2 regions of the Exiguobacterium sp. s183 genome follow, and region 2 is predicted to be linked to the other one. Evidence: predicted binding sites of a transcription regulator. Region 2 holds the regulator's gene; the other holds the start of a gene.

Region 1 (11,297 bases), 200 kb from region 2:
GCATGTTGACATCCCAACCGAGAATGATGGTCGAGATGATTGCGTTATACACGACTTCGATGAACAGCCCGGTAAAGAAAATGCCGTACCATCGTTTATGTACAAAATAAAATGAAATCGTGTAATATAGGACGCTCACTCCATTAGAGATGAACAAGGAGGTTACATCCAATCGCCAGAATAACAGACAAAACAAGATATGAACGAACCAGGCGATGAGGTTGCCATAAAACATGATGCGTTCATTATACAGCGTTCCGCGACGGGCATCATAAATTGTTCCCATCTCACACCTCCTCTCATTCAGTATAGCGAAAGAACGCTTCTTTTTATATAAAAGTCATCAAAATCATCCATGAAAAGACCTTATAACACGTCCTTATCATTGCGTGAAATAGATATTTCACGCAATGTTTATGAGTTACATGATTGTTTCTGAATCGAGTGGTTAATCGACTGATAAGTTTTATCGCAAAACAAAAGGTAGACAATAATTTGTTATGTAAACCATATTGATTTGTCTTGAAATTGTAATGTTGAACCATTATACCTTATGATGAAAATAGGACTTGAAACGGCAAGTCAGGTAACGTTACACTGTAAACGTAAACCAAAGGGGGATTTTGGATGGATGATCAGCGTTTGAAGCAACTTTTGTCTGAAGCGAAGACCATCGCGGTCGTCGGCGTGTCCGACAACCCGAACAAGACGGCCAACCAGATTGCGGAGTACTTACTACGTGTCGGGTATACCGTCATCCCTGTCAACCCGATGCTCGAGGAGTGGAACGGCCGTAAGGCATATCCGTCCGTCGAGAGCATCCCGGGTAGAATCGATATCGTCGACGTGTTCCGTCGCAGCGAGTTTTTAGCAGGTGTCGCGGAAGATGCGGTACGACATGGGGATGTCGGGCTCGTCTTCAACCAGCTCGGTCTCTCAAGTCCAGAGGCGGAGCAAATCGCACGCGATGCCGGGCTCGATTACATCGAGAACCGCTGCCTGTACGTGGAGCATGCTCGTCTACTCGGATAAGACCTACCTCCTTGGTAGGTCTCCTTTTTTTCAGCAACGGCTGACAAGGGAGGCTTGCCAGAATCGATGAACAGCTATACAATAGGAAAGAAAAACGAACGTGTGTTCGAAATTGAGGTGACTGCTATGTCAACAGATCTATTTAATTACAATGAAGACGCCATCCAGGTGCTCGAAGGACTCACGGCCGTACGAAAACGACCGGGGATGTACATCGGGTCAACCGACCATCGCGGGCTTCACCATCTCGTCTATGAGATCGTCGACAATGCGATCGATGAGGCGCTCGCCGGGTTCGGTGGTCAAATCGATGTGACGATTCATAAGGACGATGCGATCACGGTCCGTGACCACGGACGTGGGATGCCGACAGGGATGCACGCCTCTGGAAAACCGACACCTGAAGTCATTTTTACCGTTCTCCATGCTGGTGGAAAGTTCGGGCAAGGCGGTTATAAGACGTCGGGCGGTCTCCACGGTGTTGGTGCCTCAGTCGTCAACGCACTCTCGAGCAAGGTCGTCGTGACAATTTATCGCGACGGGAAAGTTTTCGAGCAGACATTTGCGGACGGCGGCGTGCCGCAGACGACGCTCCTAGAGACGGGCAAGACGCGCCAGACCGGGACGAGCGTCTATTTTAAACCGGATGCAACCATCTTCTCGACGACAACGTATAACTATGACACGCTCGCCGAACGCCTTCGTGAATCGGCTTTCCTATTAAAAGGATTGACGATCACGCTGACGGACGAGCGTACCGATAAACAAGAGACGTTCCATTACGAGGATGGGATCGCTGAATTCGTTCAATATTTAAATGACGATAAGGCGACGCTTCACCCGATCGTCTACTTCGAAGGGACAGAGAACGAGATTGAGATCGAGCTCGCATTCCAGTTCACAGACGCCTATTCTGAGAACGTCCTTTCTTTCGTCAACAACGTCCGTACGCGTGACGGTGGGACGCATGAGGTCGGCGCCAAGACTGCGATGACCCGGATCATGAATGAATATGCGCGTAAGAACGGATTGCTCAAAGAGAAGGACAAAAATCTAGACGGTGGCGATGTCCGTGAGGGACTCACGCTCATCGTCTCGGTCCGAATCCCTGAAGAATTCCTCCAGTTCGAGGGCCAAACGAAGTCGAAACTCGGCTCTCCAGAGGCGCGCGCGAGTGCGGATAGCGTCATGGCGAAGCAACTGACGATCTTCCTAGAAGAGAACCCACAGATGGCCACGATGCTCATCAAAAAGGCGATTCGCGCGGCTCAGGCGCGTGAGGCGGCACGAAAAGCACGTGAAGAGGCACGGAACGGTAAGAAGAAGAAACGTTCGAGCATCTTGAACGGGAAATTGACGCCGGCGACATCGAAGAATGCCGCGAAGAACGAACTATTCCTCGTCGAGGGTGACTCGGCCGGTGGTTCCGCCAAACAAGGGCGTGACCGGACGTTCCAAGCCATCCTTCCGTTACGCGGGAAAGTCATCAACTCCGAGAAGTCAAAACTCCAGGACATCATGAAGAATGAAGAAATCAATACAATCATTCATGCAATCGGTGCCGGAGTCGGTCATGATTTCGATTTGGATGACTGTAACTTCGACAAGATCATCATCATGACGGATGCCGATACAGATGGTGCGCATATCCAAGTGCTCCTTCTCACGTTCTTCTTCCGTTATATGCGACCGCTCGTTGAGGCGGGCCGTGTGTTCGTCGCCTTGCCACCGCTCTATCGCATCTCAAAAGGGAAAGGCAAGTCCGAGCAGTTCGACTACGCATGGGACGAAGAGGCGCTCGAGAAGTTGGTCAAAGTGTATAAGAAAGGCTATATCCTCCAGCGCTATAAAGGTCTCGGTGAGATGAACGCGGACCAGTTATGGGAGACGACGATGAATCCGGATACCCGTACGCTCATCCGTGTCACGGTGGACGACGCGGCCGTCGCGGACAAGCGCGTCTCAGTCTTGATGGGCGATAACGTCACGCATCGCCGTGAGTGGATCGAGGAGAACGTTGCCTTCGGACTCCAGGAAGATGATTCGATCATCGCCAATGAACATGTGACTAAAGCGATTGAGGAAGTGATGTAACGATGTCGACGATTCAACACATTTTAAACTTATCTCTCGAACAGGTCGTCGGTGACCGGTTCGGGCGTTATTCAAAATATATCATTCAAGACCGTGCCTTACCGGACGCACGCGACGGGCTAAAGCCCGTACAACGTCGTATCCTGTATGCGATGCACCATGAGGGGAATACGAACGACAAGCCGTACCGAAAGTCTGCGAAGACGGTCGGGAACGTCATCGGGAACTATCACCCGCACGGTGATTCGTCCGTCTATGAGGCGATGGTACGTCTCTCTCAGGACTGGAAACTACGCTATCCGCTCATCGACATGCATGGGAACAACGGGTCGATGGACGGTGACCCGGCAGCGGCCATGCGTTATACGGAAGCGCGTCTCTCGAAGATTGCTGGGGTCATGCTGACGTCGATTGCGAAGAATACGGTCGACTATACGCCAAACTTTGATGATTCGACGGAAGAGCCGCTCGTCTTACCGTCACTCCTCCCGAACTTGCTCATGAACGGGACGACAGGGATCTCAGCGGGTTATGCGACAGAAATCCCACCGCATAACTTGACGGAAGTGCTCAACCTCGCCATCGCACGCTTGAAAGGTCAGGTCGATACGGCGAAAGACGCCCTCGAGTATGTCACGGGACCTGACTTTCCGACCGGAGGGACGGTCATGGGGAAAGAAGGCATCCTGAAGGCGTTCGAGACCGGCAAGGGTAAGGTCATCATCCGTGCGAAATCAGAGATTGAGCAGCTAAAAGGTGGCCGTGAACAGATCACGATCACAGAACTCCCTTATGAAGTGAACAAGGCGAACCTTGTCAAAAAGATGGAAGAGCTACGTCTCGATAAAAAGGTCGAAGGTGTCGCGGAAGTCCGTGACGAGACGGACCGGACCGGCCTTCGTGTCGTCATCGAATTGAAGAAAGAGGCAGACGCGGAAGGCGTCCTTCACTTCTTCTTAAAGCATACGGACCTGCAACTCGCCTATAACTACAATATGGTCTCCATCGTGAACCGGACACCAAAACAGATGGGCATCATCCCAATCATCGACGCCTATTTGAAGCACGTCGAAGAAGTGGTGACACGTCGCACAACGTTTGAACTCGAACAGGCGAAAAAACGGGCTGAAATCGTCGATGCCTTGGAGCAAGCCATCTCGGTCCTCGATGAGACGCTTGAATTGATCCGTTCCGCGAAAGATAAAGCGGACGCGAAGAAGAAACTGATGGAGCGGTTCTCATTCACGGAACGCCAGGCTGAAGCGGTCGTCATGCTCCAATTGTACCGACTCACGAATACGGACATCGTCGAGTTGCAAAAAGAAGCGAAGGCACTCCAAAAAGAGATCGCTCGCCTCTCGAACATTCTCGACGTGGATGCGACGAAACGAAAGTTGATTGTGAAAGAACTCACGGCGCTACGTGATGAGTTCGGAGATGACCGTCGCTCGGTCATCGAGTCGGAAGTCGAAGAATTGAAGCTGAAGACGGAAGTCATGATCGCCGTCGAAGAGACGATGGTCTTCGTCAGCCGTGACGGTTATGTCAAACGTGCCTCGATGCGCTCATATGGTGCCTCAAGTGACGTCTTACCGGAGATGAAGGATAAAGACCGTCCTCTCCTTACGACACAAGCGATGACGACAGATCACTTGCTCGTCTGGACGAACAAAGGGAGCTACCTCCTCATCCCAATCCATCAGATCCCTGAATCGAAGTGGAAGGATGCCGGTCAGCACGTCGCCAACCTCGTCCCAATCGAAGGAGAACAGGTCATCTCGGCAGACGTTGTCTCGACGTTCGAGACAGATGCCCATTGCCTCTTCGTGACGAAAGACGGAATGGTCAAGCGTACGCCGTTACGCGACTATGACGCGCAGCGGAAGTCGAAGCCGCTCATGGCCTTGAAGCTAAAAGGTGACGATGAGGTCGTATTCGCTGGGATCAGTGACGGTCCTGGACAGTTGTTCCTCGTCTCAGAGCGTGGATACGGGCTCTGGTTCAAAGAGGATGACGTTCCGGTCGTTGGACAGCGGGCAGCCGGTGTGAAAGCGATGAACTTGAAAGACGGTGACGTCGTCGCCGATGCCTTCTCGTTCTTCACGCCACCATTATTCGTTCTCGTGACGCAGCGGGGAGCGGTCAAGAAGATGAAGCTCGAAGACCAGTTCGATTGCACGAACCGCAACCTTCGCGGAACGATGCTCATTCGTGAGGTCAAATCAAAACCACACCAGATCCGTCGTGTGCTCCCTGTACATGGGGATGAGACATTGCATATCGTCGGAAAAGAGAAAGCAAAACAAGTGAAGACAAAAACGCTCACGCTACTTGATCGCTACGCCAACGGGTCGTTCGTCTTCGACGAAGATTCATTCGGTGAGATTGAGGACGTGTATCTCGATTAAAGGAAAGACCTGTGCATCGGCATAATCGCCGCTCACAGGTCTTTTTGTGTTAGCCATCCTTCTAGTTCTTGTTGCTGTCGACGGTGATGCCGTGTATGCATCTCGACAAGCTCGAACCACTCTCTCGCATTCAACCAGCCGAATCCACCGTGAAAGGTCTTCCAATCGTCTGTGGCGTCGCCTAGACGGGTTTTTAACGCATCCATCCTTGAAATCAAGGCGGTCACTCGCTCCAGTAACTGCTCATTCGTATCGGTATTGTTAGGTGGTTGGTTCATCTCGGGAGGGAGTTCGATTTTGATTGGAGGAAATCCACCTTCTCGGAACAACTTCTCCCCAAATGGCGTCTTCTCCCCACCGAGTTTGCCGTCTTCTTGAAGACAACGGTCGACTTCATCTAAATACTCACTCGCGACCAACATGATATGATCGTACATCTGACCAATTGACCAAATCGTAGGGGAGCATTTATACCGTAAGTCAGGTTCTGAATAATTCAACAAAGTTTCTTTGAAATGAGTCAGTTCATAACGATTCATGTTGTATCTCTCCTCTGTTTTCTTTCAGTATACGTGACTTGTCCGAGTCTTCGGGGAATATAAAACTAAAAAGGAGAACGCAACGATTTGCCGAAAGAAACATGTAGGACAAATGATAGGGGGATCTATATGTCTCAATGGCTGACGTGGGCGAAACGGATTCAGGCGCTGTCTCAGGCCGGTCTGACGTTCACACGTGATCAATATGACCGAGAACGATATGAAGAGCTCCAAGAAATCGCAAAAGAGATGTTTGAACGACATTCAGACTTATCAAACGAGGCCATCTCACAATTGACCCATGTTCAAGGGTATCCGACACCGAAGCTCGATGTACGAGGCGTCGTCTTCAAAGGAGACCGATTGTTACTCGTCAAGGAGCGGTCAGACGGGTTATGGACACTACCAGGCGGTTTCTGTGAGGTGAACCGTTCTCCTGCTGCTAATATCATCAAAGAAGTAGAAGAGGAGGCCGGCTTGGATGTCATTCCGGTGCGGTTACTCGCCTTATTTGATATGCACGAACATCCACACCCGCCACTCTCTGAGCACTATTACAAACTCTTCATCGAGTGTGCATTAATCGGTGACGGGGAAGGCGCTGCCGGCGTAGAGACGACTGATGTCGGGTTCTTTGAACGCGACCATTTACCAGAACTCTCCCTTGCCCGAAACACGCTCGAACAGATTCATATGTGCTTCGACGCGCACTGGCAAGAAGATGACTGGACCACCTTATTCGATTAGGAGGATTTTCGATGAAAGTGAGACGATATGGACATATCCATCAACTAACCTTTTACGCTCCCGTTCTTCCGATCAACGTCCAGCTGATCGAACATGAACTCGGGCTCGTCTTGATTGACACGGCGCTAAATCGGAATACGGCACATATACTGTCGTATATTGAAGAACTCGACAAACCACTCCTTGCCATTTTATTGACGCATGCCCACGGAGACCATGTCGGTGGGGTAGATGCCATCAAAGCGGAACATCCACTCGCAGAATTGTTCATCTCCCGGCGTGATGCCCGCTTACTATCAGGAGACCGTTCACTAGATGAGGAAGAACAACACAAAATACGGGGTTCCTTGCCGACGATCCGTTCTACACCGGATACGTTGTTAGATCCAGGTGAGCGGCTATTTGGTCTACGTGTCCTTGCCGCAAGTGGACATACACCAGGTTCGATTGCATTTTACGATGAAACGAATCGGGTGTTATTCGCCGGAGACGCTTTTCAGTCGCAGGGAGGGGCCGCAGTGGCAGGGGACGTCCGTCCGTTGTTCCCGCTGCCTGGTCTTGCGACATGGAACCGATCCGTTGCTGTAGAGAGTGCGGAGCGGCTGGTCGATTTGTCACCGCTCCTGACGTTTGTCGGGCATGGTCCGCCACTCAAAGGGACACACCGTCTCTATTTAGCACTGAAGCGGGCGAAACGCAAACAGGCGAGAAAGTTTACTCGATAATGGAGGGATGAGACGATGCAACTAAAAGAAATCCCAATCCATCAATTCGAACAGGCCCAGCAGATGCTCGAGATTCAGCGGAACGCATATGCCGTTGAAGCGGAATTGCTCGGATTTGACGAAATTCCGGCACGATATGAGACGATTGATGTCATTCAAAACTTGCCAGGTACGAGCTATGGATTGTATGTTGAGGAGCGGTTGATTGGATTTGTCACCATTGAAGCATCCGAAAATACGGTGGAGATCACAAAACTTTGTATTGATCCGACATATTTCCGGGCGAGACTGGCGACGACGCTACTTGAGCATGTGTTAAGCATTCATAAAGGGCAGCTCGTCTACGTTCACACGGGCAAGCATAACGGGCCCGCCAAGCGTCTATATACGAAACTCGGATTTGTGCGAAGTACTGAATTTGAACCAGAACCCGGTGTCACATTAATTCGATATACACACTCTTCTTAAATTTCTATCTCATCTCACTATCATAAGTATACTAAGATAATGAGATGAGTCTTTATTTTTACTGATAATATATGTTATGTAAACTAATAAAAAAAGAGTATGAAAATACTCTATTTATGATTGCCCCCTTCTTCGAAAATCTTGTACCAATACAAGGTCAAATCAATCTGTGGATTCGCGTGTTGTTTCATTGTATCGACTCCTCCGAGATGGAATCCCTCTTTTCTATAAAAGCGACATGCAATTAAGTTATCGTTCTGCGCCTCAAGAGATAATCCGATCAGTTCTTTCTCTTTGGCCCAACGTTCGGCTTTTTCAAGCAACATTCTTCCGATTCCTTGCTTACGGTACGTCATTTTGACCGCGATGTTTTCTATGTATGCAAAACGATTCCAATCTTTCACGAGTCGAATTTGCCCGACACACTCATCATTGTCCATCGCTAAATATACGACGCGATTGTCTCGTTCCATGTAATGTCGCCAATCAATCTGATCGTCTGGGAATGATATTTCCTTTCTGTTATCATAAAGTTCTTCTACATATGTCCATTCTCCGTTCATATAACTTGGGATGATTCGACCGATGATTGGAAATGGGTCATTCGCGTCATTCACTTGATTGATAAGTGACTCATTTAGTACATTTAGTTGAATACGACTCATCCGTTCCACCTCTTTTCATAATAGGATTACCTCCATTTGTTCATTTCGAGTAACCTAGTTGTTATGTCAGTTGAAAACCTGTTTCATTAATCAGTGATATCTGTATTATAGAAATGAATTTCGCATTCAACGGAATGATAGCGCTTTATGAATAAACGTTTCAAATGTGACTTGAATCTGTTTAATACGTGTTTCACAGTTGCTAGACCGGTGAACTCATGCTATTTTTAGACAGATGAAGCATCTAAGGAGGAATTCTTGTGAAACGAACAACAAAAGGTTTGGCAGCAACATTGTTTTTAGCAATCCCACTTGCCGCTTGTGGTGATGATAGCACGAATCAAGCAGATACGACACGTTGGGAAGAAATTCAAGAAGAAGGAACGTTGACAGTCGGAACGGCTGGTACGCTCTACCCCGCTTCTTTCCGTGAAGAAGAGAGTGATACGTTGACAGGTTTTGACGTGGAACTCATGAAAGAGATCGCGAAGCGCCTCGAGCTTGAAGTCGAGTTCAAAGAAATGGCGTTTGACAACATGTTGACAAGCGTTCAAAACGGTCAAATCGACGTAGCGGCGAATGATATCTCGGTCACCGAAGACCGCAAGGAAAAGTTCGCTTTCTCGAAACCGTATAAGTACACATACGGAACAGCCATCGTTCGCAAGAGTGACCTTTCAGGCATTGAATCGCTTGAAGATTTGAAAGGCAAAAAAGCCGCTGGTGAAGCGACGACCGTCTTCATGGATGTGGCACGTCAATACGGAGCTGAAGAAGTCATCTATGACAATGCGACGAACGACCAGTACTTGCGTGATGTCTCGACAGGACGTACCGATGTCATCTTGAACGATTACTATCTTCAAACGCTTGCGCTCGCCTTCTTCCCAGAGTTTGATATCACGATTCACCCTGATATCGCTTATAACCCACAAGAGGTCGCATTCTTGATGGATAACGAAAACGACGAGCTTCAAGAGAATATCGACCGTGTATTAGAAGAGATGCTCGAGGACGGTACGGTCAAAGAGTTGTCAGAGCAATTCTATAACGGGGCGGACGTCTCGGTTGAACCTGATGTGGACGCGACAATCGTCGAGACGAAGTAAGGAAATGATATGACGTTCTCAGACATCAAATGGGACGCCATCTTTGACGTAGACCTAGCCATCGAGTCGTTCCCTTATCTGTTAGGTGGATTACCGAACACGCTTTGGATTTCCTTTACGAGCATGTTTTTCGGTCTTGTGCTCGGTCTGATATTGGCGCTTGGGAAGTTGTCTCCGACGCGACTCCTTCGCTATCCATCGACATTTTATATCTCGTTCATGCGTGGTGTGCCCATTCTGATCATCTTGTTCATCCTCTATTCGGGATTCCCGTTCATCGGCATCGAGTTTGCCGCATTGACGGCAGCCATTCTCGGGTTTAGTTTGAACTCTGCCGCCTATATCGCCGAGATTATCCGCTCGTCGATTCGTGCGGTTGATGACGGACAGGTGGAAGCGGCCCGTTCGCTCGGGATGGGGAAATGGTTGACGCTCAAAGGTGTCGTCCTACCTCAGGCGACACGGATCGCCCTTCCCCCGCTCTCGAACGTCTTTCTCGATTTGATCAAAGCGAGTTCTCTTGCGGCGATGATCACTGTCCCGGAGATCTTCAATAAAGCAAAAATCGTCGGGGGTCGTGAGTTTGATTATATGACGGTCTATATCGTCGTGGCATTGATTTACTGGGCGATTTGTACGTTCATGTCGTTTTTCCAAGAGTGGCTCGAGCGTCATTTCGAACGATATTTAGATTCTCCAAAACGATGACTGACTGGCGCATGCCGGTCGGTCTTTTTTAGATTATCGTCGGATTTTCCGCACACCTCAATCGTCGATTATGCTATGATTTTCTTAATTATCAGAAAAATATAGGGGGATTTTGAATGGTGCATCCATGGGTTTCACATTTAAATGATCAAGTCATCGGGCAATCAAAAGCAATCAAACTTGCTTCGATCGCATTATTATCAGGAGGACACGTGTTACTGGAAGACCGTCCAGGAACAGGAAAAACGACTCTCGCCCGAAGTCTCGCGAGTTCCGTATCGGCGACGTTTCAGCGTGTCCAATGTACACCGGATACATTACCAAGTGACATTTTAGGAATGGAATTGTTCAATCCGACAACGGGGGCGTTCGAACGTCGGACAGGACCTATCTTTACTTCTATCCTTCTCGTCGATGAGATCAATCGGACGACACCGCGTACGCAATCGGCCTTACTTGAGGCGATGCAAGAACGTCAAGTGACGCTCGGGGAAGTGTCACTTCAATTACCGGAACCGTTCTTTATGATTGCCACACAAAACCCGTTCGATGGGCAAGGAACATTTCCGCTTCCACAAGCACAATTGGATCGATTCCTGTTCAAATTGACACTTGCGCCCCTGTCACGAGATTCAGAGCGTCGTTTGATTCGAAATGAGCATCTGTCGACAGAGCCATTCTCGCTTCAACGTGACGAGCTGTTGAAGATGCAACAAGAAGTACGCGACGTGAAGTTCCATGAGGCGATGGAGGACTATCTCCTCGATTTGATGGAGTCACTCCGTCACCACCGGGATATCGA
Region 2 (11,297 bases):
CTGCGTAGGTTTTAGCCATCGTTTCTTGAAGCGTTTGTGGGAACGGACCGCAATTCGGGAAGACAGCCCACAAGCTTTTCGGAATTGAGATTTGTTCTAGGTCATCATATACATCTTCTCTTGTCGTAGCGAACCCGATCATATGGGTCAAATATCCTTCTTCTTCTAAGTGACCATCATCGAAATTGAACGATGCATTTAGTACATGGTTCGGGTAAAGATTTCCCATTTCACGCATATGCATACGCTGTTGTTCACTTATAGACTGTGCTAATGCCACAATTTCTTGATTTATCCCTTCGAACTGAACAGGGACACGTTTTGAAACACCGACGATTTGAAATGCGTCTTTCTCTTCTATTTTGAATTCCATTGATGTTCCTCCTTTGATATCGATATAAAACGTGAAGCGAGGAAACGACTTTTGAATATGATTCTTCATGACTTCGGAAGGCAAGAATCCTGACCACTCTCGAAATGCTCTCGAGAAGCCTTCGATCGAATGGTAGCCATATCGAAATGCAACATCTGTCACGCTAGAACCATGAATCAATTCCTCATTCGCAATCGATAGACGGCGATTTCGGATGTAAGTAGTCAATGTCATTCCCGACATATACGAAAACACTCTTTTAAAATGGTGGGCAGAGAGCCCGGTGATTTTTGTGATGTCAGAATCTGAAATTTCTTCGGGCAATTGCTGTTCGATATGTTCCATTAACTCATTTAGCGCTTCTACCAACATCATCACCTCCTTCATAATTCGACTATAAGGGAATGGCATCTGAGTATCTTGATGATTTGAGTACAAGAATTATCGGATTGGAAAAATGAATGCATACTTCAATACATTATGTTATGAATACCCTAATGTGTTGCGAATTCGTCTGTAAAAAAAGACCACCTCCGCGAAAAATCGGTAGGTGGTCCTTTAAATTGTTCAGAATGCTTTCTTGAAGAATGTCGATGTATAGTCAAGCGTCGTGTGCAGGGTCGTTGCAAATACAAGTCCTAAAAAGAACGACATGCCGTGTACGTCCACCCACGACCGGATTTCTGTTTCATATGCTGTGAAAGGCAAAAGCAGAATGAGTGGGAAGCCGATGTACGCAATCCGAATCAGATCACTCAAAACAGGTAAATGCGAAAAGAGCGAACGGTGCGGCATGAGCTTCACATATGGGAGCCACATGAATTTAAGTGGACCCCATCTGTAATAGGCATCTGATTTTAAGTCAAGGTCCGGGGAGAGCCAGAGTGTACCAATAATCGCACCGATGATCAATGCGAACGGGATATCGATGTCAATAAAAGGCGTGGCAACCGCAAGTGCGCCGGTTGCCACGAGATTCGTTCGGGTATGGGTCTTGCCACTAGCCATTAATGAATCGTCCGGTATACACCGATGACCTTCCCTAAAATCGAGACGTTGTCAAAATACATTGCTTCCAACTCATCGTTTTCCGGTTGAAGACGGACTTTTGAAGCTTCTTTATAAATCCGTTTCACAGTCGCCTCGCCCTCATCGGTCATAGCGACGACAATCTCTCCATTGTCGGCGGTGCTTTGCTGACGAACGAGCACGCGGTCCCCGTCCAAAATTCCGGCGTTGATCATCGAATCTCCGGAAACGGACAACATATATACATTATCTGAACCGACGATATGTGCCGGGAGCGGGAAGTGTTCTTCCACGTTCTCGATGGCGGTAATCGGTGTCCCGGCGGTAACTTTCCCGATGACCGGTACGTACATGACGGACTCTTGCTCTTCCATTGCCGGCATATCTTCAGTCAAAATTTCAATCGCGCGAGGTTTCGTCTTGTCTCGACGGATCAACCCGCGTTTTTCCAAACGATCTAAGTGACCGTGTACGGTCGAACTAGAAGCAAGGCCGACGGCTTCTCCAATTTCACGAACAGAAGGCGGATATCCCTTTGCCCGAACTTCGTCTTTGATGAAATCAAGAATCTGTTGTTGTCGCGCTGACATTTTTTTCATTATGTTCACCTCGATGTAATCGAATAACCTGCAAACGCATCCTATTCTTTATGTGTCTAGTGTAACACAAGAACACATGAGCGTACAAACATTCGTTCGTTTTTTTTGTGTTGACCGAACACGGGTTCTTGTTTTATGATGAGAACAGATAAACGAACAAACGTTCTAACGAACATATATTCTTATACAGGAGGCAATGCAATCATGAAAGATACACTTAACGGAATCATTTTAGTCGGGATGCTCTTGGTCGGGATGTTCGCTTTTTATTTGGCAGGGGAGATGCGAGGGGAACCGGCAGTAGTCGAACCAGTCGTCACTATGGAGGAACGTACGATTGAAGAAGAAGTCGCTTATGTCCAAGCGGAATCACTCGAAGCACAAATTATGGCAGAGCGAGAAGAGCATCATGAACGAAAAACAAAATGGTATGCCGCTGAGTGAATGTTGATCATTGCGAACCGTTCTTGAACTGTGTATCGTAAGGAATGAATGCGATGAAAGGGAGTGATGCGATGCGAGTCGTCATCTATTGTCGGGTATCGACGAACAAGTCAACCCAAGAGACATCACTCAGTCGGCAAGTCGATGAATTGCAGCGTCTGGCTTCGCAACTAGGGGCAGAAGTCATAGAGATCATCACGGAGCAAGAGAGTGGATATGAAGTGAATCGACAGGGGCTCCTTGATTTACTTGACCATGTGTCGATGTCTGATTTGGATGCCGTACTTGTCACGGACGATAGTCGCTTGGGACGAGGAAATGCCAAGATTGCCATCTTGCATACATTGATGAAGCATGACGTTCGGTTGCTGACGATGCAATCGACGTCGGACTATGTCGTTTCCGATGCCGAAAAAATGGTTTTAGAGATTGTAAGTGTTGTGGAAGAGTACCAACGTAAAATTCACAACGCTAAAATTTCTCGCGGGATGCGCCGCGCCGTCGCCAACGGATTCAACCCACAGCGCAATATTCAAAACAATGATCAAGGTGGGCGACATCGAATCGAAGTGCCGATTGAGGAGATTATCCAACTGCGCGAGCGCGGGTTGACGTTTGCTGAGATTGCGGCAACCCTCCGTGGATTCGGTTATGAAGTGTCGAAAGCGACCGTCAATCGACGGTATCTCGAGCACCAGTCAGTAGCTGAAACTTGATTCTTCCTCTCTGATTTTGTAAAGTATAAGAACAAATTCACTAGAGAGGGGGCGAGTCAGATGTTAGCACCAGGACAATTGGAGCGAATCAATTTCCTCGCCAACAAAGCGAAGACAGAAGGACTGTCTCAAGAAGAAATGAACGAACAACAAGACTTGCGTCAAGAATATTTGAAGGCGTTCCGTCAATCGTTCAAATCACAAATGATGGGGATGAAAGTCGTCGATCCAGATGGAAATGACGTCACCCCAGAGAAATTGAAAGAAGATCAAAAACGCTATCGTGGCGAGTGATGCTGAATGCACATCCTATTTCGTATAGGATGTGCATTTTTGTTATACACGAACGGTCATCAGACGAACGGATTGCGGTTTTTTTAAGGCAATTGAAGGAAACGATTTCACTAAATGTGTTATACTAATTAATTAGTTGTGACACACGAATGAGTGTGATAAAATATGACGGGTAGAAAACCTTCTTAACACAGAGAGGATGAAATTAGTGGAAACAACTACTAAAGAATTATTAGCGATTAACTCGATCCGGACGCTCTCAATTGATGCGGTCCAAAAAGCGAACTCTGGTCACCCAGGGATGCCAATGGGTGCTGCACCTATGGCGTTTACACTTTGGACAGACAAAATGCGTCACAACCCGAAAAACCCAAACTGGTTCAACCGTGACCGTTTTGTACTTTCGGCAGGTCATGGATCGATGCTCTTGTATTCGCTCCTTCACTTGTCTGGGTATGATTTGTCGATGGACGACCTTAAATCATTCCGTCAAATGGACTCGAAGACTCCTGGTCACCCAGAGTACCGTCATACGGCTGGTGTCGATGCGACGACGGGCCCGCTTGGACAAGGGATTGCAATGGCTGTCGGGATGGCCATGGCAGAGAAGCACTTAGAAGCGACTTACAACCGCGACGAGTTCAACGTCGTTGACCACTATACGTTCGGGATTTGCGGAGACGGAGACTTAATGGAAGGTGTATCGGCAGAAGCAGCATCACTCGCTGGTCACTTGAAGCTCGGTAAACTCGTCGTTCTTTACGATTCAAACGATATCTCACTCGATGGCGATCTTCACAAATCGTTCTCTGAAAGCGTAGAAGATCGTTTCAACGCGTATGGATGGCAAGTCATTCGTGTCGAAGACGGAACAGATATCGATTCAATCGCAAAAGCAATCGATGCGGCGAAAGCTGAGACGTCAAAACCGACATTGATCGAAGTGAAAACGGTCATCGGATTCGGTTCACCGAACAAATCAGGTAAATCGGCGTCGCACGGCGCTCCACTTGGAGATGCTGAAATCGAATTGACGAAACAGTTCTATAAATGGGAAGGCGAGTCATTCTACGTACCAAACGAAGTATACGACTTGTTCAACGAGAAAGTTGTCGAGCCTGGTGCGAAATATGAGTCAAACTGGAACGAACTCGTAGAAGCATATAAAGCGGCGCACCCGGAACTCGGTGCACAGTTCGAGCGTGCGATGAACAACGAACTTCCTGAAGGTTGGGACAGCGAGTTGCCAACATTCGAAATTGGTTCGAAAAAAGCAACACGTCAAACGAGCGGTGAAGTCTTAAACGCAATCGCAAAAGCAGTACCGACTCTCTTCGGTGGATCTGCTGACCTTGCAGGTTCAAACAACTCGATGATTAAAGGTGCAGTGGACTTCGATGAAGATCCAGCTGGACGTAACATCTGGTTTGGTGTACGTGAGTTCGCAATGGCAGCAGCTGTAAACGGAATGGCTCTTCACGGTGGCGTCCTTCCATACGGTGCGACATTCTTCGTCTTCTCGGATTACCTTCGCCCGGCAGTTCGTCTTGCTGCACTCATGGGACTTCCGTCAACGTTCATCTTGACACACGACTCAATTGCAGTTGGTGAAGATGGCCCGACACACGAGCCAGTTGAACATTTGATGAGTTTCCGCGCGATGCCGAACCTCTCTGTTCTTCGTCCGGCAGACGGGAAAGAAACAATCGCTGCTTGGAAACAAGCGGTAACATCGAAAACGACACCTTCACTCCTCGTCTTGACACGTCAAGCGTTGCCAGAGCTCGAAGGCACATCGGTTGAAACGGCAGCAAAAGGAGCATACGTCGTTGCAGGTGAATCGAAAGATGCAGACGTCCTCTTGCTCGGTACGGGTTCTGAAGTACACGTCCTCGTTGAAGCGCGTGAGCAGCTTGCGTCTGAAGGCGTGAATGCGGCAGTCGTATCGATGCCATCATGGGAACTCTTTGAAGCACAATCTGCTGAGTATAAAGAGTCTGTTCTTCCATCTTCAATCACGAAACGTGTCTCACTTGAAGCGGGTGCGACACTTGGATGGTACAAATATGTAGGATTCGGTGGAAAAGTACTCGGAATCGACAAGTTCGGGGCATCTGCACCTGGGGATCTCCTCATGAAAGAATACGGCATGTCAGTCGACAACGTCGTCAATGCAGTAAAATCGCTTTAATCGAATTCGAAATTCTCGTGACGACCATTTGTTTGGTCGTCACTTTTTTTCTGGACGACTAGCGAAGTTGGTCAATTTAGTGTATAGTAAAAAACGATGTTTCATATGGTAGAGGAGGTAAAGCCTTGAGTACATTATTCTGGATTCTTCTTGTCGTGGCAGCACTCATCGGGGGTATCGCGATCGGATTCTTTATCGCGCGTAAATACATGATGAACTACCTTGAACAGAACCCGCCAATCAATGAAGATATGATTCGTACGTTGATGATGCAAATGGGTCAAAAGCCATCACAGAAGAAAGTCAACCAAGTGATGCGCGCCATGAACGTGCAGATGAAAAACGAAAAGAAATCATAATCAATCATGAAAGCACTTCGGATACCGAAGTGCTTTTTTATTTCCTCTTTTTGTTAGACAATCGAACAAACTTTCGCTACGATTAATGAATAATCTTCATATAAAGACAAAGGGGGCGTTTCATATTCGTGTATTTAAACAATTATCTTGGTTTTTACGTCTCGAGTGGAGGACGTATGCACTCGGCATCGTCTTACTCATATTTGTGGCAGGGCTAGAATTGATTCCACCGCGAATCATCGGCCGAATCGTCGACGAAATCAATCGTGATTCACTTTCGTCAAATACGCTTTGGATGTTACTAGGGGGTCTCGCAGCAGTTGGAATCGGAAATTATGTTGCCCGCTTCTTTTGGCGCTATTTCATTTTTGGTGCATCGATTCGACTAGGAAGAATGTTACGTAGCCAACTGTATCGGCACTTTACCGATCTCGATCAACGATTTTACAAGAAGTCACGTGTCGGCGACCTGATGGCCCACGCGACGAATGATGTACAAGCCGTATCGATGACGGCAGGGGCGGGCATATTGACACTAGTCGATAGCGTGACGCTGGGGACGTTCGTCATCATTACGATGATTACAACAATCAGTTGGAAGCTGACGCTCGTTGCCTTGCTTCCGCTCCCAATCATGGTCGCTCTGACGACTCGGTATGGGAAGATGTTACATAGCCGATTTGGCGTCGCCCAAGCGGCATTTTCAGAATTGAATGACAAAGTACAAGAAAGTGTCAGTGGAGTTCGTGTCTTAAAGTCGACCGGGGAAGTCAACCGAGATGTCGACTCGTTTGAGAACTTATCGAGTGAGGTCATGGCAAAAAACGTACGAGTCGCCAAAATTGATGCGTTATATGATCCGACTATCTTTGGGATTGTTGGCTTGTCCTACATCCTCTCGGTCGGGTATGGCGCCGTCTTGATTGAACAAGGTGAATTGACGATTGGACAAATTGTCAGCTTCACAGCCTATTTGGCGCTGTTGACGTGGCCGATGCTGGCGTTCGGTTGGCTATTCAACATTGTCGAGCGTGGACGGGCATCGTATGATCGAATCGAAAGAATGCTCGCCGTCAAACCGGAGATTCAAGATGACCGAATGGCAGCGACGACACTTGCACATTCAGAAGTGGAAGTCGATGTGCAACATTTCGCCTATGACGAGACCGTTGTACTCCGTGATGTCCATTTTCGGATTGAGCGCGGAAAGACGATCGGCATTGTCGGGAGGACAGGTGCGGGTAAGACGACGATTGTCCGTCTGTTGACCCGTGAGTACGATGTAAAAGACGGAAAGATTAAAATCGGAGGCATCAATATTCGCCAAGTGAAAAAATCGTTATTGATGGACAAAATTGCCGTCGTACCACAAGATCATTTCTTGTTCTCCGATTCGATTGCGAACAATATCGCTTTCGGAAGACCCGATGCGAGCATGGAAGAGATTATCGAGGCGGCTAAAGTCGCTGAGGTGCATGAGGATATCATCCGGCTACCGGAAGGATACGCGACGCTTGTCGGGGAACGCGGTGTGACGTTGTCAGGTGGGCAGAAACAACGGATTTCCATCGCGCGTGCGCTCATGACTGAAGCAGACGTCTTGATTTTGGATGACGCGCTATCTGCCGTGGATGCGAAGACAGAGGAGTCGATCATCGAACACTTCCGTGTCGGAAATCCTGAACAAGCACGGGTGATCGTGGCGCATCGACTATCTGCTGTCGAACATGCAGACGAGATTCTCGTGATTGAAGACGGCAAAATCGTCCAACGTGGGCGTCATGACCAATTACTTCAAGAAGCCGGCTGGTACCGAGAGACGTATGATCGTCAACAACTTGAGGCGATTGTAGAAGGGGGTGGACACGATGAAGCATGATGTTCAAGAATGGCAAGTCATCAAACGGCTGCTCAGCTATGCAACACGTTACGGGAAGTCGCTCAGTATCGCCTTCGTCTTCCTATTGATTGCGACAGGCGCCAAGTTGGCCGGTCCGTTTTTAATCAAAGTGTTCATCGATGAGTTCGTCACGCCAGGTGTCTACCCGACGAACTGGGTCATCGCACTCTTCGCGGTCTATATGGTTCTTCATGTATCCGCAATCGTGTTTGATTATCTGCAGTCGATTTCGTTTCAAAAGATTGCGTTGAAGATTGTCCAAAACATACGAATGGATATTTTCCGCCACGTCATGGGGATGCGGCTCGCCTATTTTGACCGAACACCAGCGGGCGTCCTCGTATCAAGGATTACGAATGATACCGAGGCGGTCAAAGAACTGTACGTCGGTGTGATGAGTACGTTCGTCCAGTCGGCTGTTCAATTGATTGGGACGTATATTTTCCTATACATATTAGAACCGCCACTAGCGACGATGGGGCTCGTCTTGTTGCCGCTCTTCTGGCTCATCATTTGGGCATATCGTCGTTTTTCAACGAAATATTTCGCACAAGTGAGGGACCTTTTGTCACAACTCAATGCCCAGTTGAACGAGTCAATCAACGGCATGGGGATTATTCAACAATTTCGTCAAGAAGAGCGGCTCATCCGTCAATTCGAAGAGACGAATGAGGCGCACCAGGAGGCACGATATCGGAACTTAAAGCTCGACAGTATGTTGCTACGTCCAATCATCGAGCTCCTTCTTGCTTTCTCAATCATTGGTCTACTCGGATATTACGGTGTGCTCTCGATGAGTGAGCAAGTACAGGTCGGGGTCGTCTACGCATTCATCAGCTATATCGAACGGATCTTCCGACCAGTTCTCGATATTATGCAGCGATTGAGTGAATTTCAACAAGCTGTCGTGTCGGCAGACCGTGTCTTTAAAATCTTGGATACAGATGAGCCGGCACCAGGAAAACAATTGCCGGGCGAGGCTCGGATTACAGAAGGTGAAGTACGGTTCGAGGATGTGACGTTCAGCTACGACGGGGATGTCGACGTGTTGAAGCGAATCTCATTCGTTGCAAAACCTGGTGAGACAGTTGCGCTCGTAGGTCATACGGGTAGCGGGAAGAGTTCGATTATCAACTTGTTGACCCGCTTTTATCCATATGGCTCGGGTCACATCACCATTGACGGACAGCCACTCGAACAATTTGAAGAGCAAGAGCTTCGTCAACAAGTCGGACTGGTGCTACAAGATCCGTTTCTATTCACTGGGACGATTGAAGAAAATTTAAAGTTATTCAATCCAAATATCGATTCAGAACGTGCCCGTGAAGCCGCTGAGTTTGTCCAGGCACACACGTTCATCGAGAAATTAGATGCCGGGTACGGTCATGTTGTCGGAGAGCGTGGAGCGACATTTTCGAGCGGTGAGCGACAATTGCTCGCATTTGCGCGAACGGTCGCCCGTAATCCAAAAGTACTCATTCTCGATGAGGCGACGAGTTCAATCGATACCGAGACGGAAGAACGCGTACAGACGGCACTCGACCGTATGCGACGTGGTCGTACAACGATCGCCATCGCTCACCGTCTTTCAACGATTCAAGATGCAGACTTGATTTTGGTACTGCATCGTGGAGAAATCGTGGAGCGTGGGAATCATCAACAGTTATTGAAGCAAAACGGTCTGTACAAAAAAATGTATGAATTACAGTCTGGACAACGTCTGATGTCTTGAATTGGAAGGGATACCTATACGGGTGTCCTTTTTCCATGGAAAAAAAGCTCGCCACGGAGAGTGACGAGCCATCAAGGTCAATTTGAATGCTGATCTTTTTTATGCTTTGATAGGACATGACGAGTAATGAGAGAGTCAAGTTCTTGACTGACCAGAATGACTTCTGGTGAGGTCCAAGTGTGCTTTGACGCGATTTTATACAGTTCATCACGTTTCTGTTCAATGGCCTGGTGTAGTGTATCTGCTGCGGTGACTGCCACGTTCGTTCCCCCATCATGTAAATTAGAATTTTGCGAACTAGAATATCCAAATCTTAGCACCTACGTTTACAGATGACAAGTTTCATTTCCATTTCAAAAATTACAAAATGATGTTTCGCTCTGAAAGAAAAGATTCGAGCAATTTAAATAGGTTTTCGCTATAATGGTCGTGAAAGGTGGAAATCGTCATGGAAGTCACATTATGGCTCGCGTTTGGGGCGGGCGTCTTATCGTTTTTGTCACCATGTACGCTCCCGTTATATCCAGTGTTTCTCTCGTATATTACAGGGGTTTCCGTATCTGAATTAAAAAATGAAGGATTGAAACAGCGTACAGCTTGGTTCCACACGTTTTCGTTCTTGTTCGGCTTTTCGATTGTCTTTCTCGTGCTTGGATTATCGACTTCGTTAATTGCAGACGTCTTCATCCAGTATAAAGATAGTTTGCGGATGTTCGGCGCCATTTTAATTTTCGTGTTCGGCGTCTTTTTGGCCGGTCTATGGCAACCGCAATTTATGATGCGCGAAAAGAAGATGGACATTGGCGAGCGAAAGAGCGGCTATTTTGGAACCGTATTAATCGGAATTGGTTTTGCTGCGGGATGGACGCCGTGTACGGGTCCGATTTTAGCAGGTGTGATTGCACTTGCGGCAACCAATCCGAGCCAAGGTCTCGGTTATATGTTGGCGTATGTCATCGGTTTTGCGATTCCATTCTTAGTGATGGTCGCGTTTGTAGGCAAGATCAAGTACTTAGCACGTAACAGTGCAAAAGTTGCAAAAGTCGGCGGCTATTTGATGATGGCATTCGGCGTATTATTATATTTTGACGGGATGAACCGCTTCGCTGCTTGGATGAGCGAACTTGTCGGATTCACCGGATTTTAAGGGGTTGACCGAGATGTCAATGTTATGGGCGTCGACTCTCGTTGCGTTATTGATGGGTATCGTGGCGAGTTTCGTGCGTGTGAAAGCATCAGCGAAACCGACGAATGCAAAAAAAATCTTAATTCCACCACTTGCGATGACGACCGGAATGATTCAGTTCTTGATTCCCGCATTTCGTTTATCGTGGGTCGAAGTACTTGAGGCGTTAGCGGTCGGGCTAATCTTTAGTCTGTTCCTCATCAAAACGTCAAACTTCGAAAAACGGGACGGAGAAGTATACTTGTCACGCTCAAAAGCATTTTTTATCGTCGTGTTCGCGCTACTTGCGATTCGTACGGCAATGAAAGTTTGGGTCGGTCATGAAGTCGATATCTTCTCAACAGGTGGATTGTTCTACTTGATTGCCTGGGGGATGATCGTCCCATGGCGAATCGCGATGTATCAAAAGTATAAACGAATTGCAATCACGTAAAAATGGAGTGGCTCATGGCCGCTCCATTTTTAATTACGATT

The links. The regulator LexA, encoded in region 2, represses DNA repair genes until DNA is damaged. The targets are predictions, from matches to a motif close to CGAACATATGTTCG.
Region 1: the regulator LexA is predicted to act here: its motif matches at 1,128-1,141, upstream of parE (DNA topoisomerase IV subunit B).

Annotation. Positions count from the first base shown of each region.
Region 1 covers NZ_JACSKN010000001.1:577,185-588,481, forward strand. The annotation lists gene KNP62_RS03005 (GGDEF domain-containing protein) at 1-286, opposite strand, end outside; gene KNP62_RS03010 (CoA-binding protein) at 628-1,032, shown strand; gene parE (DNA topoisomerase IV subunit B) at 1,159-3,126, shown strand; gene parC (DNA topoisomerase IV subunit A) at 3,129-5,534, shown strand; gene KNP62_RS03025 (DinB family protein) at 5,567-6,073, opposite strand; gene KNP62_RS03030 (NUDIX hydrolase) at 6,203-6,820, shown strand; gene KNP62_RS03035 (MBL fold metallo-hydrolase) at 6,832-7,545, shown strand; gene KNP62_RS03040 (GNAT family N-acetyltransferase) at 7,561-8,013, shown strand; gene KNP62_RS03045 (GNAT family N-acetyltransferase) at 8,124-8,678, opposite strand; gene KNP62_RS03050 (transporter substrate-binding domain-containing protein) at 8,939-9,787, shown strand; gene KNP62_RS03055 (amino acid ABC transporter permease) at 9,797-10,495, shown strand; gene KNP62_RS03060 (AAA family ATPase) at 10,612-11,297, shown strand, end outside.
Region 2 covers NZ_JACSKN010000001.1:376,179-387,475, forward strand. The annotation lists gene KNP62_RS01945 (AraC family transcriptional regulator) at 1-742, opposite strand, end outside; gene KNP62_RS01950 (metal-binding protein) at 941-1,381, opposite strand; gene lexA (transcriptional repressor LexA) at 1,381-2,001, opposite strand; gene KNP62_RS01960 (hypothetical protein) at 2,206-2,445, shown strand; gene KNP62_RS01965 (YneB family resolvase-like protein) at 2,517-3,161, shown strand; gene KNP62_RS01970 (DUF896 domain-containing protein) at 3,222-3,455, shown strand; gene tkt (transketolase) at 3,655-5,646, shown strand; gene KNP62_RS01980 (YneF family protein) at 5,772-6,005, shown strand; gene KNP62_RS01985 (ABC transporter transmembrane domain-containing protein) at 6,130-7,884, shown strand; gene KNP62_RS01990 (ABC transporter ATP-binding protein) at 7,874-9,637, shown strand; gene KNP62_RS01995 (aspartyl-phosphate phosphatase Spo0E family protein) at 9,715-9,897, opposite strand; gene KNP62_RS02000 (cytochrome c biogenesis CcdA family protein) at 10,086-10,784, shown strand; gene KNP62_RS02005 (CcdC family protein) at 10,804-11,256, shown strand; gene KNP62_RS02010 (solute symporter family protein) at 11,290-11,297, opposite strand, start outside.